One region of the Duganella vulcania genome, then DNA from elsewhere that is predicted to be linked to it. Evidence: predicted binding sites of a transcription regulator. Region 1 holds the regulator's gene; each other region holds the start of a gene.

What was found. The regulator sigma-54, encoded in region 1, starts transcription at its own class of promoters, with help from an activator protein. The targets are predictions, from matches to a motif close to TGGCANGNAANCTGCTTT.
Region 2: pedF (cytochrome c-550 PedF) is a predicted target of sigma-54. The motif match lies at 2,584-2,601, and genes of this name have one in related genera.
Region 3: GTP90_RS29665 (beta-propeller fold lactonase family protein) is a predicted target of sigma-54. The motif match lies at 3,058-3,075, and genes of this name have one in related genera.

The regions. Positions count from the first base shown of each region.
Region 1 covers NZ_WWCX01000024.1:5,446-10,415, forward strand. The annotation lists gene GTP90_RS15430 (antitoxin) at 1-206, opposite strand, end outside; gene GTP90_RS15435 (enoyl-CoA hydratase/isomerase family protein) at 435-1,520, opposite strand; gene hpf (ribosome hibernation-promoting factor, HPF/YfiA family) at 1,613-1,972, opposite strand; gene GTP90_RS15445 (RNA polymerase factor sigma-54) at 2,050-3,528, opposite strand; gene lptB (LPS export ABC transporter ATP-binding protein) at 3,532-4,284, opposite strand; gene lptA (lipopolysaccharide transport periplasmic protein LptA) at 4,287-4,874, opposite strand; gene lptC (LPS export ABC transporter periplasmic protein LptC) at 4,903-4,970, opposite strand, start outside.
Region 2 covers NZ_WWCX01000097.1:15,121-20,090, reverse strand. The annotation lists gene GTP90_RS29695 (prohibitin family protein) at 1-1,103, shown strand, start outside; gene GTP90_RS29690 (hypothetical protein) at 1,106-2,518, shown strand; gene pedF (cytochrome c-550 PedF) at 2,642-3,118, shown strand; gene GTP90_RS29680 (substrate-binding periplasmic protein) at 3,133-3,963, shown strand; gene GTP90_RS29675 (TonB-dependent receptor) at 3,963-4,970, shown strand, end outside.
Region 3 covers NZ_WWCX01000097.1:9,826-14,795, reverse strand. The annotation lists gene GTP90_RS29675 (TonB-dependent receptor) at 1-881, shown strand, start outside; gene GTP90_RS29670 (TonB-dependent receptor family protein) at 878-2,989, opposite strand; gene GTP90_RS29665 (beta-propeller fold lactonase family protein) at 3,107-4,048, shown strand; gene adh (aldehyde dehydrogenase) at 4,250-4,970, shown strand, end outside.

The DNA.
Region 1 (4,970 bases):
GGCGCTTCTTTCCTCCACTCGGCCAGCAATTCAACGATGTTTGCTGGCCTGGTCACTGGCTCGATGATGAGTTTGTTGCCTTCGCGATGGATCAGTACACGATCCCCCGGCAACTCGAACTCGACAGGAATCCGCACCGCCTGGCTGCGGTTGTTGCGAAATAGCTTGGCTTCTTTGGGCTTGGATGGCGTCGATGGGGCAGGCATGGCAGTGCGCTCCTTTGCATATGTCGATAGTATATGCCAGATCAAAACCGCGTCAACCTTGCCCTTCCAACGATCGCCGCCAGCGTCAACGGCTCCAGCGCACCACTTCGATGGTGTGGCCGTCCGGGTCTTTGATCATGGTGCCGAAATAGCAGTCGAATTCGCCGACCACTTCGTAGCAGGCCATGACGACGGGCTCGTCCGATCCAGTTCCACCGCCATCGGTGTCTAGTCCAGGTGACGCAACGGGTGGGCGTAGTCCGGCCACACCGGCTGGAAGAAGCGCTGCACCATGGCGGCGTCCACCTCGTCCAGCGAGGCCGGCTTCCATTGCGGCGCGTTGTCCTTGTCGATCACCAGCGCGCGCACGCCTTCGATCACTTCGCCATCCTCGAAGTTGTGGCGCACCAGCGTGCGCTCCATGCGCAGGCAGCCGGCCACGTCCAGCGCGGCGCCGCGCTTGACCAGCTCGTGCGTCACGCACATCATCAGCGGCGAGCGCGTGGCCATGACCTGCAGCGTCTTTTGCGCGAAGGCGCTGTCGTCCGTTTTCAGCGAGGCGATGATGGCCGGCACCGAGCCGGCGCCGAAGTGGCGATCGATGGCGGCGCGCTCGGCCGCCAGCTTGCTGTCGCCCGCCGCGCCCTTGAACGGCTCGGCGAAGGCGGCGATGGCCTCGGCCAGTTCCGCGCCGGCGGTCGATTCCAGGATGGCCTCCAGCACCTCCATCGCTTCGGCCGGCGCGTAGTGGTCGGCCAGTCCCGCGTACAGCGCGTCGGCCGCGCTAATGGTCACGCCGGTCACGCCGAGATAGCAGCCCAGCTTGCCCGGCGCGCGCGACAGGAAGTAGCTGCCGCCCACATCCGGGAACAGGCCGATGTTCACTTCCGGCATGGCCATTTTGGTCCGCCCGGTGACGATGCGCACGCGGCAGCCGGGGCCGCCCTGCGCCACGCCCATGCCGCCACCCATGACCACGCCATCCATCAGCGCGATGTACGGCTTGGGATAAAAATGGATCAGGTGGTTGAGCGCGTACTCCTCGGTGAAGAAGTCCTCCACCAGCGCGCTGCCGCCCTGCGGCGTGGCGCGGCCGGCGTCGTAGAAGAAGCGGATGTCGCCGCCGGCGCAGAAGGCCTTCTCGCTGCTGCTGCGGATGACCACGGCGGCCACGCCGCTGTCGTCGCGCCACGCCATCAGCGCCTGCGTGATGTCGCGCACCATCGCCAGCGATAAAGAGTTCAAGGCCTTGGGCCGGTCCAGCGTGATGAAGCCGGTTCCGTTGCTGACGCTGGTGTGGACGTATTCGCTCATGGGGTGCGCAGGATAGTGGTGAAAACCCTATTCTATGCGGGCGCAAAAAAGGGCGCCAGTGCGCCCTTAGTTTGATGGTGCCGGGGCCGTTGTTATAGGGCGGCGGCAGCGGGTTCGTAGCTATCCGGGAGATGCTTGATCGCATCGTGACCGTGCTCTTGGACCTTGGCTTTGTACTTCATGACCTGCCGATCCAGCTTGTCGACCAAGGTGTCGATGGCGGCGTACAGGTCCTGGGACAGGCTTTCCACGTAGACGGTCTTGCCCGACATGCGCAGGTTGATTTCAGCCTTCTGGCGTTTCTCTTTCTCTTTAAGGTTATCTACGGTCAGGATGACAGCAATATCAATCACTTGATCAAAGTGGCGGGTGACGCGTTCCAGCTTGCTCTGCACGTATTCACGGATGGCCGAGGTCACTTCGAGATGATGTCCACTGATGGTGAGATTCATACACACTCCTAAAGATAATGTCGCTTCTTACGGTTAGTGCGGGGCCCATTGCTACCGGGCGCGCAGGAACCAAGTAACTACAAAGACTTGCGGAGACTGACTGGCGGGATTTTCAAAGCTTCGCGATATTTGGCAACAGTTCGTCGCGCAATCACCATGCCTTGTTCTCCCAGCATGTCCGCAATCTTACTGTCGGATAAAGGATTTTTCGGGTCTTCTGCTCCTGTCAATTGCACAATGAGTGCGCGTATCGCCGTCGAACTTGCTTCCCCCCCCGCTTCGGTGGCGACATGGCTACCAAAGAAATATTTCAACTCAAACATGCCATGCGGGGTCAGCATATATTTTTGAGTTGTTACACGAGAAATAGTGCTCTCGTGTAGACCCAGTGTATCAGCAATTTCGCGAAGCACAAGGGGGCGCATGGCGACCGCGCCGTGCGAGAAAAAGTTCTTTTGTCGTTCTACTATCGCTTGTGCGACGCGCAAAATCGTGTCGAAACGCTGGCGCATATTCTTGATCAGCCACTTGGCTTCCTGCAGCTGCGCGCCCATCGCGCCCTCGCCTTTTCCCTGCTTGAGCAGGTTGGCGTACATGGCGTTCACGCGCAGGCGCGGCATGACGTCGTTGTTGAGGCTCACTTGCCAGCCGTTGCGTGATTTCTTGACGATCACATCCGGCACCACGTAGTCCGACACGTCCGACGCGAACGCCGAGCCCGGATGCGGATTGCACTGGCGGATGACGGTTTGTGCTTCGCGCAAATCCTCGTCGTCGCACAGCAGCGCCTTCTTCAATTTGTTGAAGTCGCGCTGGGCAAACCAGGTCAAATGATTTTCCACGATGGCCAGCGCCATGCGCCGCGTGACCAGCGGGATGCCCGGCAGGCGCTTGATCTGCAGCGCCAGACACTCGGACGCGTTGCGCGCGCCCACGCCCATCGGGTCGAAGCTTTGCAGCAGCGACAGCGCGGTGCGCAGTTCGTCGAGGTCCACCTCCAGCTCTTCCGGCAGGCGGGCGTGGATTTCCTCCAGCGATTCCTCCAGGTAGCCGTTCTCGTCCAGCGCGTCGATGATCAGCTCGACCAGCGCGCGGTCGCGCATCTCCAGCACCGTCACGCGCATCTGCTCCATCAGGTGCTCGCGCAGCGTGCAGTGGCTGGCCTCGAGCTGCGGACGCGCATCCTCGTCGTCGGGCGCCTTGCTGCGGCCGGCGTCGCTCCAGTCGACGTCGGCGTCGCTGCTGGTGCTCTCGGTGTCGGCGGCCGGGCCGTCGTAGTTGTCGGCGTCGGCGGCCGGCGCCTCCTGGGCGTTGGGCGGGCCTTCCGGCGGCGCGTCGCCGACCGGGGCTTGCTGGCTGATGGCGCCGTCCGACAGCAGCCGCAGCGAGCGGTCCAGCGGGTCGTCGAGGCGCTCCAGCAGCGGATTATCGGTCAGCAGCTGTTCCAGTTCCTGATGCAGCTCCAGCGTCGACAGTTGCAGCAGCCGGATCGACTGCTGCAACTGGGGCGTCAGCGCGAGGTGCTGCGACGTGCGCAGTTGCAAAGACTGTTTCATGGGTCACATACGGAAGTGTTCACCCAGATACACGCGACGCACCGATTCGTTGGCGATGATGTCGTCTGGCCGGCCTGAAGCCAATACCGTGCCCTGGTTGATGATATATGCGCGGTCGCAGATGCCCAGCGTCTCGCGCACATTGTGATCGGTAATGAGGACGCCGATGCCGCGTTCCTTGAGGAAGCGCACGATGCGCTGGATCTCAATGACGGCGATCGGGTCGACCCCGGCGAATGGTTCGTCGAGCAGCACGAAGCGCGGGTTGGTGGCCAGTGCGCGCGCGATCTCCACGCGGCGGCGCTCGCCGCCCGAAAGCGACAGCGCCTGGTTCTCGCGCAGCTTTTCGATCTGCAAATCGGCCAGCAGGGTATTGAGCCGTTCATCAATGGCAGCCTTGGATAAAGGCTTGCCGTCCACTTTCTGGATTTCGAGGACGGCGCGGATATTTTCTTCCACCGTCAGCTTGCGGAACACCGACGCTTCCTGCGGCAGGTAGGACAAGCCGAGCGAGGCGCGGCGGTGGATCGGCAGCGAGGAGATGTCGGTGCCGCTGATGTCGATGCTGCCGGCGTCCGACGGCACCAGGCCGACGATCATGTAGAACGAGGTGGTCTTGCCGGCGCCGTTGGGGCCGAGCAGGCCCACCACTTCGCCGCATTCCACTTGCAGGGACACGTCATGCACGACCTGGCGCTTGCCGTAGGTCTTTTGCAGGCCGCGTACGATCAGGGTGCTACCGCAGGATGGTTCCATGCTCACTTCTCCGTGGCCGGCGGCGTCGACGCGGCTGGCGTGGCGGCCGGCGCGGCCGGGCGGATGGTTGGCTGGATCACCATGGTGCCGCGGCCGGCGCCCGGCTTGCTCTCGCCGGTGACGGTGTTCTTCACGGCGAACTGTTCCTTGCGGCTGTCGTAGGAAATGAACTCGCCGTTGACCTCGTCGCTGAGGCGGCCGCCTTCGAGGCGGCGCACCTTGGCCTTGGAGAACAGCTTGACCAGGTCGGTCTTGTTGCTGTACTCGATGCGCTCGGCTTCGCCTTCGACCCACTGGTCGCCGGCGCCGTCGCGCTTCTGGCGGAAGGTGGCCGGCGTGCCCGGCGTGCTGGTCAGCACGACGAAGTCGTAGCCTTCCGGGTCGGTGGTCATCACCGCCTTGGGCGACTTCAGCAGCAAGGTGCCGCGCGTCAGGATCACGTTGCCGATCAGCGTCTTGACCTGCTTGACGTCGTCGATCTGCAGATCATCATACTGGATCGTGGTCGGCTTGGTGGAGTCGGCCTTTTCCGCGTGGGCGGCGCAGGCCGCCATCAGCAGCACGGCGGCCGACAATATCAATTTTTTCATCGTCATTCCATTCTTCATCGTTGGTTCTTCAATGGCCGGGGCGCGGCGGCAGCACCAGCTGCCCGCGTCCGCCCAGCTGCACTTCGCGCGTGGCGT
Region 2 (4,970 bases), on a different contig from region 1:
GTCTGGCGACGCATCCGCCGATCGCCAAGCTGGCGCCTGGAAGCCTGGGCATCCGCACCAATCAGTTGACCGGCTCCGCCATCACCGTGCGCGATGGTGCGGTGTTCCTCGTGCCCGGCGTGCACGTGTTGCGGCAGGTGTCGCTGCGCGACCAGGTGTACCGTCCGAGCGGCAGCGACAAGGCGCCGTTCCAGTCGGTTGAAGGCCTGGCTCTGGGCGTGGACATGTCGGTGCGCTATGCGCTGGATGTGAACCGCGTCGCCGCGATGGCGCAGTCGCTGCCGCCGGATATCAACGGTTCCATCGTCGAGCCGGCGGTGCAGGGCGTGATCTACAAGGTGTTCACGCGCTACACGGTGCGTGAGATCTTCTCGACCAAGCGTGCCGAGATCCAGCAGGCGATCGAGGCGGAGCTTAAACCCAAGCTGGCTGCGGACGGCGTCACGCTGCGCGGTATCACCATCGGCAAGATCACGCTGCCGGCGGAGTATCAGGCTGGCATGGAGAAGCTGCTGGCCGAGGAACTGGAAACGGAGAAGATGCGCTACACGCTGGAGCTGAAGGAGAAGCAGGTCAAGCAAACCGCCCTGGAAGCGGACGCGGAAAAGATCCGCCGTGAGAAGGCCGCCGAAGCTGCGGGCAATGAGCAGATCATCGCGGCCAGGGCGCAGGAGCAGGCGATGGCGCATGTGCTGCCGTTCAAGGAGAAGCAGATCGAGCAGCGCAAGCTGGAGGCCGAGGCGGAGAAAATGGCCCGCATCAAAACCTCCGAGGGCAACGCCCAAGCGCGGGTCATCGAAGCCGCCGGCGAGGCAGATTCGCGTCGCAAGCTGGCGGATGCGGAGGCCTATCGCCAGGAGCTGGTCGGCAAGGTGGCCGCCGCGCAGATGGAGCGCGAGGGTGATCTGATTACCCGCAACCCGCTGCTGATCCAGAAAACGATGGCGGACAAATTATCGGACAAGGTCTCGGTCATCATCGCGCCTTCGCCGACCGATGGGGGATTTATCGGCTCCGCGCTGCTGGGCGGCCAGCGTGGCAAGCAGCCGCGCCTGGCGACAGTCGGCGGCGAAGTCACAGACAACGTCAAGGAAGGCCAATAATCATGTCGATGATTGCAGCCGCCGCCGTACTGGCGATCGTTACGCAGGACCAGGCCGCGTTGCGCGCGGCACCCAGGGATGCGGCCCAGCAGCAGGCCGTCCTGTGGCAGGGCGATAGTCTGGAGATCCGCGGCGAGAAGCAGGACTTCCTGCAGGTCTATGACTATCGCCGTGAGCGTGCGGGCTACATCCGCGCCTCGCAGGTGCGCAGGATTTCGCTGGCGCCGGCGGATGCCCCGGAATTGCTGTCGGTGGTGCGCTTCCTGCGCGACACCCCGGGCGCGGAATCGCTGGGCATCAGCTACGCGGCGGCTTACCTGAAGGCCGCTCCCGCCAGTGCGATCACGGCGGAACCTTTCGATGCGCTGGGCACGATGGCTGAACGGCTGGCGCGGCGCGCGTCCGCCAAGCAGGGCAAGCAGGGCGATGCCACGATCGCCGCGCACCTGGAGGTGGTCGCCAACTACGGCATCGGTATCCGCAGTTTTGAGCGGGAGGGACGCATGCAACTATGCTATGACGGCGAAGCCTTTCGCCGCGTGCTGGCGATGCTGTCGGAGCCGCAGCAGCGCGCGACCGCGATACTCGGCTTGACGCGCCAGGAATGCGTGGACCCGGCATTGCGCCCCGGTGCGCGCGTGGCGCTGGACGACTGGCGCGCCGAGGTACTGGAGCGCGTGGACCTGAAGGATCTTGCGCCCCACATGCGCAACCGCATCCACATGCGACGCGCGGCGGTATGGTCGTCGGTGGCTTTCGCTCGGGCGCGCAAGGGGGAGGCAGCAACGCAGGCGGCGCAGCGCGCGCTGGATGAACTGGGGATGGTGGATCCCGCCGAATTGACCGAGGACGACACGAGCGCGTTCGCCGATGCCGGCGTGCGCGCGGGCAGCGTGCGCTGGGCCGCCGCAGGGTCTGTGACGCCTTCCGCCAGCGGCTTGCATGTGCAGGCGATGGCCGGTCAGCCGGGAGAAACCTGCGTCGCGCTGCTCGATGCAAAACACGATCAGCAGCATGCGCTGGCGCGCCGTTGCAGCTACGGGGTCGTATGGACTGCGTCCGCGCAGGCCAATGCACAGAACACGGCGCTGTCGCTGGCGGTGCAACCAATGGATGGCTGGCGCGAGATGTGGCTGTTCCACCAGACCAGCGCCGGCTGGCTGGTCGACGTGCTGCCGCCTGCCGCTGCCGATCCCGATATCGGCTATGCCGAATTCGCAGGCTGGGTGCCCGGCTCGCAGAACATGCTGGTGGCGCGGGAGGCCCGTGTCGACGGAAAATTCAAGCGCAGTTTCGAACTGGTGGAGATCAATACGCTGGCGACGCTGAAGACCGCCGACAAGCCTTCCTCTCTCAGCATGTTCTATCGCTGGCAGGATCCTGCCTGGAAGCGCCAGACCGTCAGCCTGCGTTGAACAGCGGGTTGTGACAGCTGTTCCAGATTGGAGCAGGTGTGCGATGGATCAAGGAGGGAAATGCGTGGCATGGCATTTGCTCAATGGCTGTATATCACTCATTAAAACAGCCAGGAGACAACCATGCATCATCCATTCCGCATCTTCGCCATCGTGACCGTCATCGCTGCCGCGGCCACGACCTCCCTCTACGCCACCGCCCACGGCAACGTTGTGCCGCAGGCGGTGGACACCACCGGCCTGACGCCACTCGGCGAGAAATGGCTGGACCAGAATCCTTATCGCGGCAACAAGCTTGCGCTAAAAATAGGGACGTCCGCCTATAACCAGAACTGCGCCCGCTGTCACGGACTGGAGGCGGTCACCGGTGGCATCGCGCCGGACCTGCGCCAGCTCGACCGCGATTGTACCGACGTCAAAAACGACAACAAGAAGAAGGCCTGCTACAAGGAGACCGACAACTACTTCCTGACCTCGATCCGCCATGGCAAGGTGCGCAACGGCGCCGTGTACATGCCGCCGTTCGAGGGCGTGTTCAATCAGGAAGCCATGTGGGCCATCAAGACCTACCTCGAAGCCCGCCGCGATGCCGCCAACTGATCGAGGAGCAGACCATGTCGAATTTTCGTTCGCGCGCTGGCGCGTTGCTTCCTCTCGTCGCGGCGCTGTTGGTGACCGCCGCACCCGCGCATGCGGAGTGGGACAAGATCCGTCTATCCGGTTCGCTGAAGGTGGCTGTGTATGAACAGTTCGCGCCGTTCTCGGATCGGGGCGCCGGCATCGATGTGGAGGTTGCACAGGCGCTGGCCTCAAAGCTGGGCCTGAAATTGAGCCTGCTGCCTTTTCCCGCCGGCGAAAACCTCGGCGATGACCTGCGCAACATGGTCTGGAAGGGGCACTACCTGGGTTACGGGCCGGCCGACATCATGCTGCACGTGCCAGTCGAGCCTCAGCTGATGAACGAAAACGGCAAGGTCACCATCTTCGCGCCGTATCACGTCGAGACGGTGCGGCTGGTGCGCAGTGCGCGCAGCATGCCGGTCTTCGACGGCATCGACGCATTGAACGGCAAGACCATCGGCGTCGAGAAGGTCTCCATCGCGGCAATGGTGCTGCTGGGCGAAGGCAATGGACGCTTCCGCGACAAGGTGCGGATTTTCGACACCGCTGCCGAAGCGCTGGAGCAGCTCAAGGCCGGACAACTCGACGCCGTGCTGGCCAACCGCTCGGAGATCGATTCGGTATTCCGCGACGATCCCGCTTTTCCGCTGAACGAAGTGGCGTTCCAGCGCCTGCCGCGCGCGGGGTGGGCGGTGGGTATGGCGGTGCGCAAGGACGACCAGGAAATGGCGCGCCTGCTTCAGGCGGCCGTCAACGACATGAAGGCCAGCGGCGAACTGCAGGCCATCTTTGCCCGGCACGGCGTGCACGAGCAGATGCCGTGATGCGCGGCCATTCGATGGCAAGCGCCATGCTGCTGGCATGCGGGGCGGCTGCGGCGGCGGATACCACGATGGTGGTCTATCCGGCTACCGCGATGTTGTCGGTGGATGTCGTCGGCGTCGCGCCCTTGCCCGGCCTGGGAGTGGACCGCAACCAGCTGCCGTATCAGGTGCAGACGGCATATGCCGCCGAGGTGGGCGCCGCTGCCGGCCAAAACCTCAGCGAGTTCATGGCGCGCAATCTGACCGGCGTGAATATCAACGAGGTGTCGGGGAGCCCATTCCAGAACGATATCACCTATCGTGGCTTTCGCGCCTCGCCGGTGCTGGGGGCGTCGCAGGGCATTTCCGTTTACCTGGACGGAGTGCGCGTGAATGAGCCGTTTGGCGATGTGGTGAACTGGGACATGCTGCCCGAGGCGGCTATCGGCAATGTGATGCTGGCGCCGGGATCGAATCCTCTGTACGGCCTGAATACGCTAGGCGGCGCGCTTGTGTTGACTACCAAGTCCGGGAAAAATCACCCGGGTGCGGACCTCGGCATCTCAGGCGCCAGCAACGGGCAGCGTCGAGCCGACCTGGCTTATGGCTACGACAGCGGCGAGCGTTGGAATCTCTTCATCGCAGGTACGGCTTTCAACGACAAGGGCTGGCGCGATCATTCCGACGGACGGCTGGCCAATGCCTACGTCAAGCTGGCCGGTGCCGCCGGCGACAGCGAGTGGAGCGTCGCGCTTCTGGCCGGCCAAAGCCGCCTGGTGGGCAATGGCTTGCTGCCCGATGACCTGTATGACCAAAACCGCCGCGCCGTCTACACCTCTCCTGACGAAACCCGCAACCGCTTGCGCCAGGTCGTCTTCAGCATGACCCATCGCTTCGACGATCATACGGAGTTGAGCACCGCCGTCTACGCACGCAACAGCCGGCGCAGCACCGTCAACGGCGACATCAACGATGCCTATGCCGGGGGCGATAGCCCTTATCCTGCCAGCTACAACACGACAGAGACC
Region 3 (4,970 bases), on a different contig from region 1:
CCGAGACGTTCAGCTATCGCAAGCTCAATCCCGCCGTCGGCATCGCGCGCCGCGTGGGTGGCGGCTGGACGCTGTTCGCCAATCTGTCGCAGAGCAACCGGGTGCCGACCGTGATCGAACTGGGTTGCGCCGATCCCGAACAGCCATGCCGCTTGCCGGTCGGTCTGCAATCGGACCCGTACCTGGCGCAGGTCGTGTCCCGCACCGCCGAAGCGGGCGTCCGCTGGAAGGGGGCGCGCGGCGCGGCGGCGGTATCGGTGTACCGCACTGTTAATCGCGACGACATCCTGTTTCGCAGTGCCGGCATCGCACAGCAAGGCTACTTCTCCAACTTCGACCGCACACGCCATCAGGGCGCGGATCTGAGCGCGAGCTACCGGATCGGTGATTGGTCTGCGCGATTGAGCTACAGCTATCTGGACGCCGTGTACGACGCGGAAGGTGACCTGTTCACAGGCACGCGCAACGTTCATGTGACGCCCGGAACTCGCCTGGCGGGGCTGCCGCGCAATACACTGAAGCTCGGGCTGGAGTGGAGCGCGATGCGGCACTGGTCCGTCGGCGCCGACCTGACAGCGTTGTCCGATATGGCGACGCAGGGTAACGAGGACGGCAAGGCCGCGCCGGTATCGGCCGACTGGCGCGTGCGCGGTTACGTCCTGGCCGGCCTGCACGCCAGCTATCGGCCGGATTCGAAATGGGAGTGGTATCTGCGTGTGAACAACGCGTTCGATCGCCGTTACGAGACCTTCGGCGCCGTCGCCGCGGACATGTTCCCGAACGGCGCCTTGCAGCAGCAGGGTATCGAGGCCCAGCAAGCCCGGTTCGTCGCACCCGGCGCGCCACGTTCTGTGGCGGCCGGTCTGCATTACCGCTTCTAGAACTGATACTGGGCGCTCGCGCCGATCAACCAGTTCCGTCCAGGCGCCGCCTCGTAATAGCGCTTGTTGGTGTCGCCGACGATCAGCGAACCGACATACTGCTTGTCCAGCAGGTTATTCAAGCGTACGAACTGTTTGAAGCGCCAGCCATGCCACTGCTGGTTGGCGTTGACGCGCGCATTGAGCACACCATATCCCGGGGCCGCCTTGTCGGCATTGGCATCGTCCGCGTAGATTTTGCTGCTGGCGACAGCTTCCAGTGCGGCGCCAAAGCGGTTGGCGCTGTCCTTCCAAGCCAGCTCGCCGTAGGCGTTGGCATTCGGGATGCCGGGCAGGCGGCTGCCTTCGGCGACCGCGCCAAAGGCGTGGTCGTAGACCGCGCGCAAACTGGTCAGCGCCACGTGCGCGCTCAGGCCGTGGTTCCAGGTGGTGTCCAGCGACAGCTCCATCCCTTGGCGCAGCGTGCTGCCGGCATTGCGGTAGCTGGTGCGGCCACCAACGCTGCTGTCGACCACCAGCTCGTCACGCGTGCGGACCTGGAATACAGCCGCATTGATGCGCGTTCCCTCGTTCAGCCGCGCCTTGATTCCGGTTTCAAGATGGGTGCTCTGCGACGCCTGCAAACGGAAGTTGAAGCCGCCGCCGGTACCGGAGTAGAACAGTTCATTGAGCGTTGGCGTTTCGAAGCCGCGCGCGGCGCTGGCATACACGTTCAGCGCTGGCGAGAGGCGATATAGCAGGCCAAGCACCGGCGTGGTATGGCTGTATTCGAGGCTGCCGCTGTCATTGCCGTTGCTGAGGAAGCGATCGGCCACCGATATCTTCACACTGCTATGGCGCAGGCCCGCGCTCACCATCCATGCGCCGGACTGCCATTCGGCCTGCACGTACGGATCGAGGCTGGTGACTTTGTCGTTTTCGTCGCGTCGCAACGCGCCCTTCACGCCGAACTGAGTGCCGATGAAGTTCTCATAGCCCCGGCGTGCGTCGCTGGAGCGGCCGTATTCCAGGCCGACGGTGGTACTAAGCTTGCCGCCCGCCAGTTCGCCCGAGTGCAGCCAGTTCAGGTCCGTGCCGTGGAAGTCGCGGTCGAAGTCGACCACGCCGCCGGAATGCGTGGCCGGCGCCTGGAAGGCTTTGGAGAAGGCCTGATACTGGATAACGCCGCGATTGCCGCCATAGGCGGTCATGCGCAGGCGGTCGTCGCCGAAGCGCTGCTCCCAGCTGGCGCCGATCTGCTGGTGGTCAATGCTCTTGCGGGTGTTGTAACGGTCGGCCAGCGTGCGCTTCGGATTCTGCGTATCGGTGGTATCGATCTCGCCGGCGCGCGGATCGCGCTGGTAGGTGGCCCAGGTCACGCCCAGCGCGTCCTGGGTGTCGTCCTGGCGCAGCGCGTTGCCGATGATGGTCAGGCTGGCGCCGGCCATCGGCGCCAATGTCAACTTGGCGAACGCCTGGTCGCGCGTGGCGGCGCTGTGGGCGCGATAGCCGTCCGTTTCGAAGCGGGACGCATCCAGCACGTAGCCGATGCCGGCCTGCTTGCCTTGTGCGTTCAGATCGGCCTTGCGGCTGCCGTAGCTGCCGGCGGTCAGCGCTGCTTCTACCGTTGGTGCACCTTCGCCGTCGCGCGTGAACATCTGGATCACGCCACCCGAGTGGTTGCCGTAGATGGCGGAGAAGGGGCCGCGCAGCACTTCGATACGCTCGGCCATATCGAGATTGAAGGTGGCGGCCTGGCCCTGGCCGTCCGGCATGCTGGCCGGGATGCCGTCGGCGATCAGGTGCACGCCGCGCACGCCGAAGGCCGAGCGGGCGCCGAATCCGCGCGAGGAGATTTGCAGGTCCTGCGCGTAGTTCTGGCGATTCTGTGCCACCAGGCCGGGGACGGCGGCCAACGCCTCGCTGGCGTTGACGCGTGCCTGGCTGTCGCGGATGCGTTCAGCGTCGACGACGTCGATGGCGGCGGGCATATCGAACACCGTGTGCCCGACGCGGGTGGCGCTGACCACCACCTCCGCCGGCCGTGCGGCGTCGTCGGCTGCGATGACGGCGCCGCTCAGGGCAAACAGCGCGGCCACCGAATTTAATTGGAAAAGGGCTTGCTTCATATTGTCTCCGTTTTGGTCTGTGTTATGCCGGACCACTAAGCAATATACCTGCCATCCCGGTTTTCCGGTGGCACGCCGATTGCAACGGTCATCGCATTTTCCTGAAAGGTGATCACCATGAACAGCTCTCGCATCTTGTCTTACCTGGCGTTTTTGCTATGCGGCCCCGCGATGGCCGCCCCCTTTGCCTATGTGCCGAACGAGAAGTCGGGCAGCATCAGCGTGATCGATACCGCCACCGATTCCGTGCTGCGCGAGATCGCCGCAGGCAAGCGGCCACGCGGCATCGCGGCCGATCCAGCCGGCGCGCGCCTGTACGTGACCGATGCAGCCAGCAATGCGCTGCTGGTGATCGATACCGCCAGCGGCGCCGTGGCGCGCCGCATCGCGCTGGGGAAATCGCCCGAGGGCGTGAGCGCATCGGCGGACGGTCGATATGTGGCGGTGGCGGTTGAGGAGAGCAACAGCGTCACCCTGATCGAGGCGGGCACCGGACAGGTGCTGGCGGATATCGCGGTGAAAGGCAAGAACCCGGAGCATGCGGTCTTCAGCCCGGACGGCCGCTGGTTGCTCGTCAGCGCGGAGGAGGCGGAGCAGGTCGATGTGATCGATGTCGCCGCGCGGCGCCAGACCGGCGCGGTGGCGGTGGGCCTGCGGCCGCGCGGCATGGGCTTCAGCCCCGATGGCGCCCGCGCCTATGTCGCTTGCGAATTGGCGGGAGCCGTGTACGTGGTCGACATGGCGACGCTGGCGACGACGGTGCGCATCCCTGCCGGGAAGAACGCCAACGGTATCGTCGTGCATCCCGGGGGCCGGCAGGTCTATGTATCGAACGGCGCGGACGCCAACGTGATGGTGATCGACACCGCCACCAATACCGTCAGCGCCACCATTGCAGTTGGCAAGCGACCCTGGAACATGGCGCTGACGCCGGACGGCGCCAAGCTATATGTGGCCAACGGCCGCTCCAACAGCGTATCCGTGATCGATACCGCCGCTGCGGCAAAGCGGGCGGATGTCGCGGTGGGCGAATTGCCTTGGGGCGTGGTGATCCGCTGAGACGCTGTTCCATCGGCAGACACCTGTTCCAAACCTGAACAGGTGTCACGGCACCGGTACAGCACTCCCCAGCCGCTCCCCCCTGTATTTCAAGCGCGGCACGGGGAAAAGCGAAGCTGGCACGGTGCTTGCGAAAAGGAGAGCACGCAGTACCTACCGCCGCCTCGCGCGGCCTCATAACCACAGCAGAAAGAGGACGACATGAATCTCGCAGACATCAGCAAATTGGGCGTTGCCAATCCATTCAAACAACGCTACGACAACTACATCGGCGGCAAATTCGTCGCGCCGGTCAAGGGCGAATACTTCGGCAACGTCACGCCGATCACCGGCCAGGTTTTCTGCGAGGTGGCCCGCTCCACCGCTGAGGATATCGAGCTGGCGCTGGACGCCGCCCACGCCGCCAAGGACGCATGGGGCAAAACCTCGCAGACCGAGCGCGCCAATATCCTGAACAAGATCGCGGACCGCATGGAAGCCAACCTGGCGCTGATCGCCACCGCTGAAACCATCGACAACGGCAAGCCTATCCGCGAAACCACGGCCGCCGATATCCCATTGGCGATCGATCACTTCCGCTACTTCGCCGGCTGCATCCGCGCGCAGGAAGGCTCGGTCGCGCAGATCGACTCCGAAACCTACGCCTATCACTTCCATGAGCCGCTGGGCGTGGTCGGCCAGATCATCCCATGGAACTTCCCTATCCTGATGGCGGTGTGGAAGCTGGCGCCGGCGCTGGCGGCCGGCAACTGCGTGGTGCTCAAGCCCGCCGAGCAGACCCCCGCCTCCATCATGGTGCTGCTGGAAGTGATCGCCGACCTGCTGCCGCCTGGCGTGCTGAATGTGGTCAATGGCTTCGGCCTGGAAGCGGGCAAGCCGCTGGCGTCGAACAAGCGCATCGCGAAGATCGCCTTCACCGGCG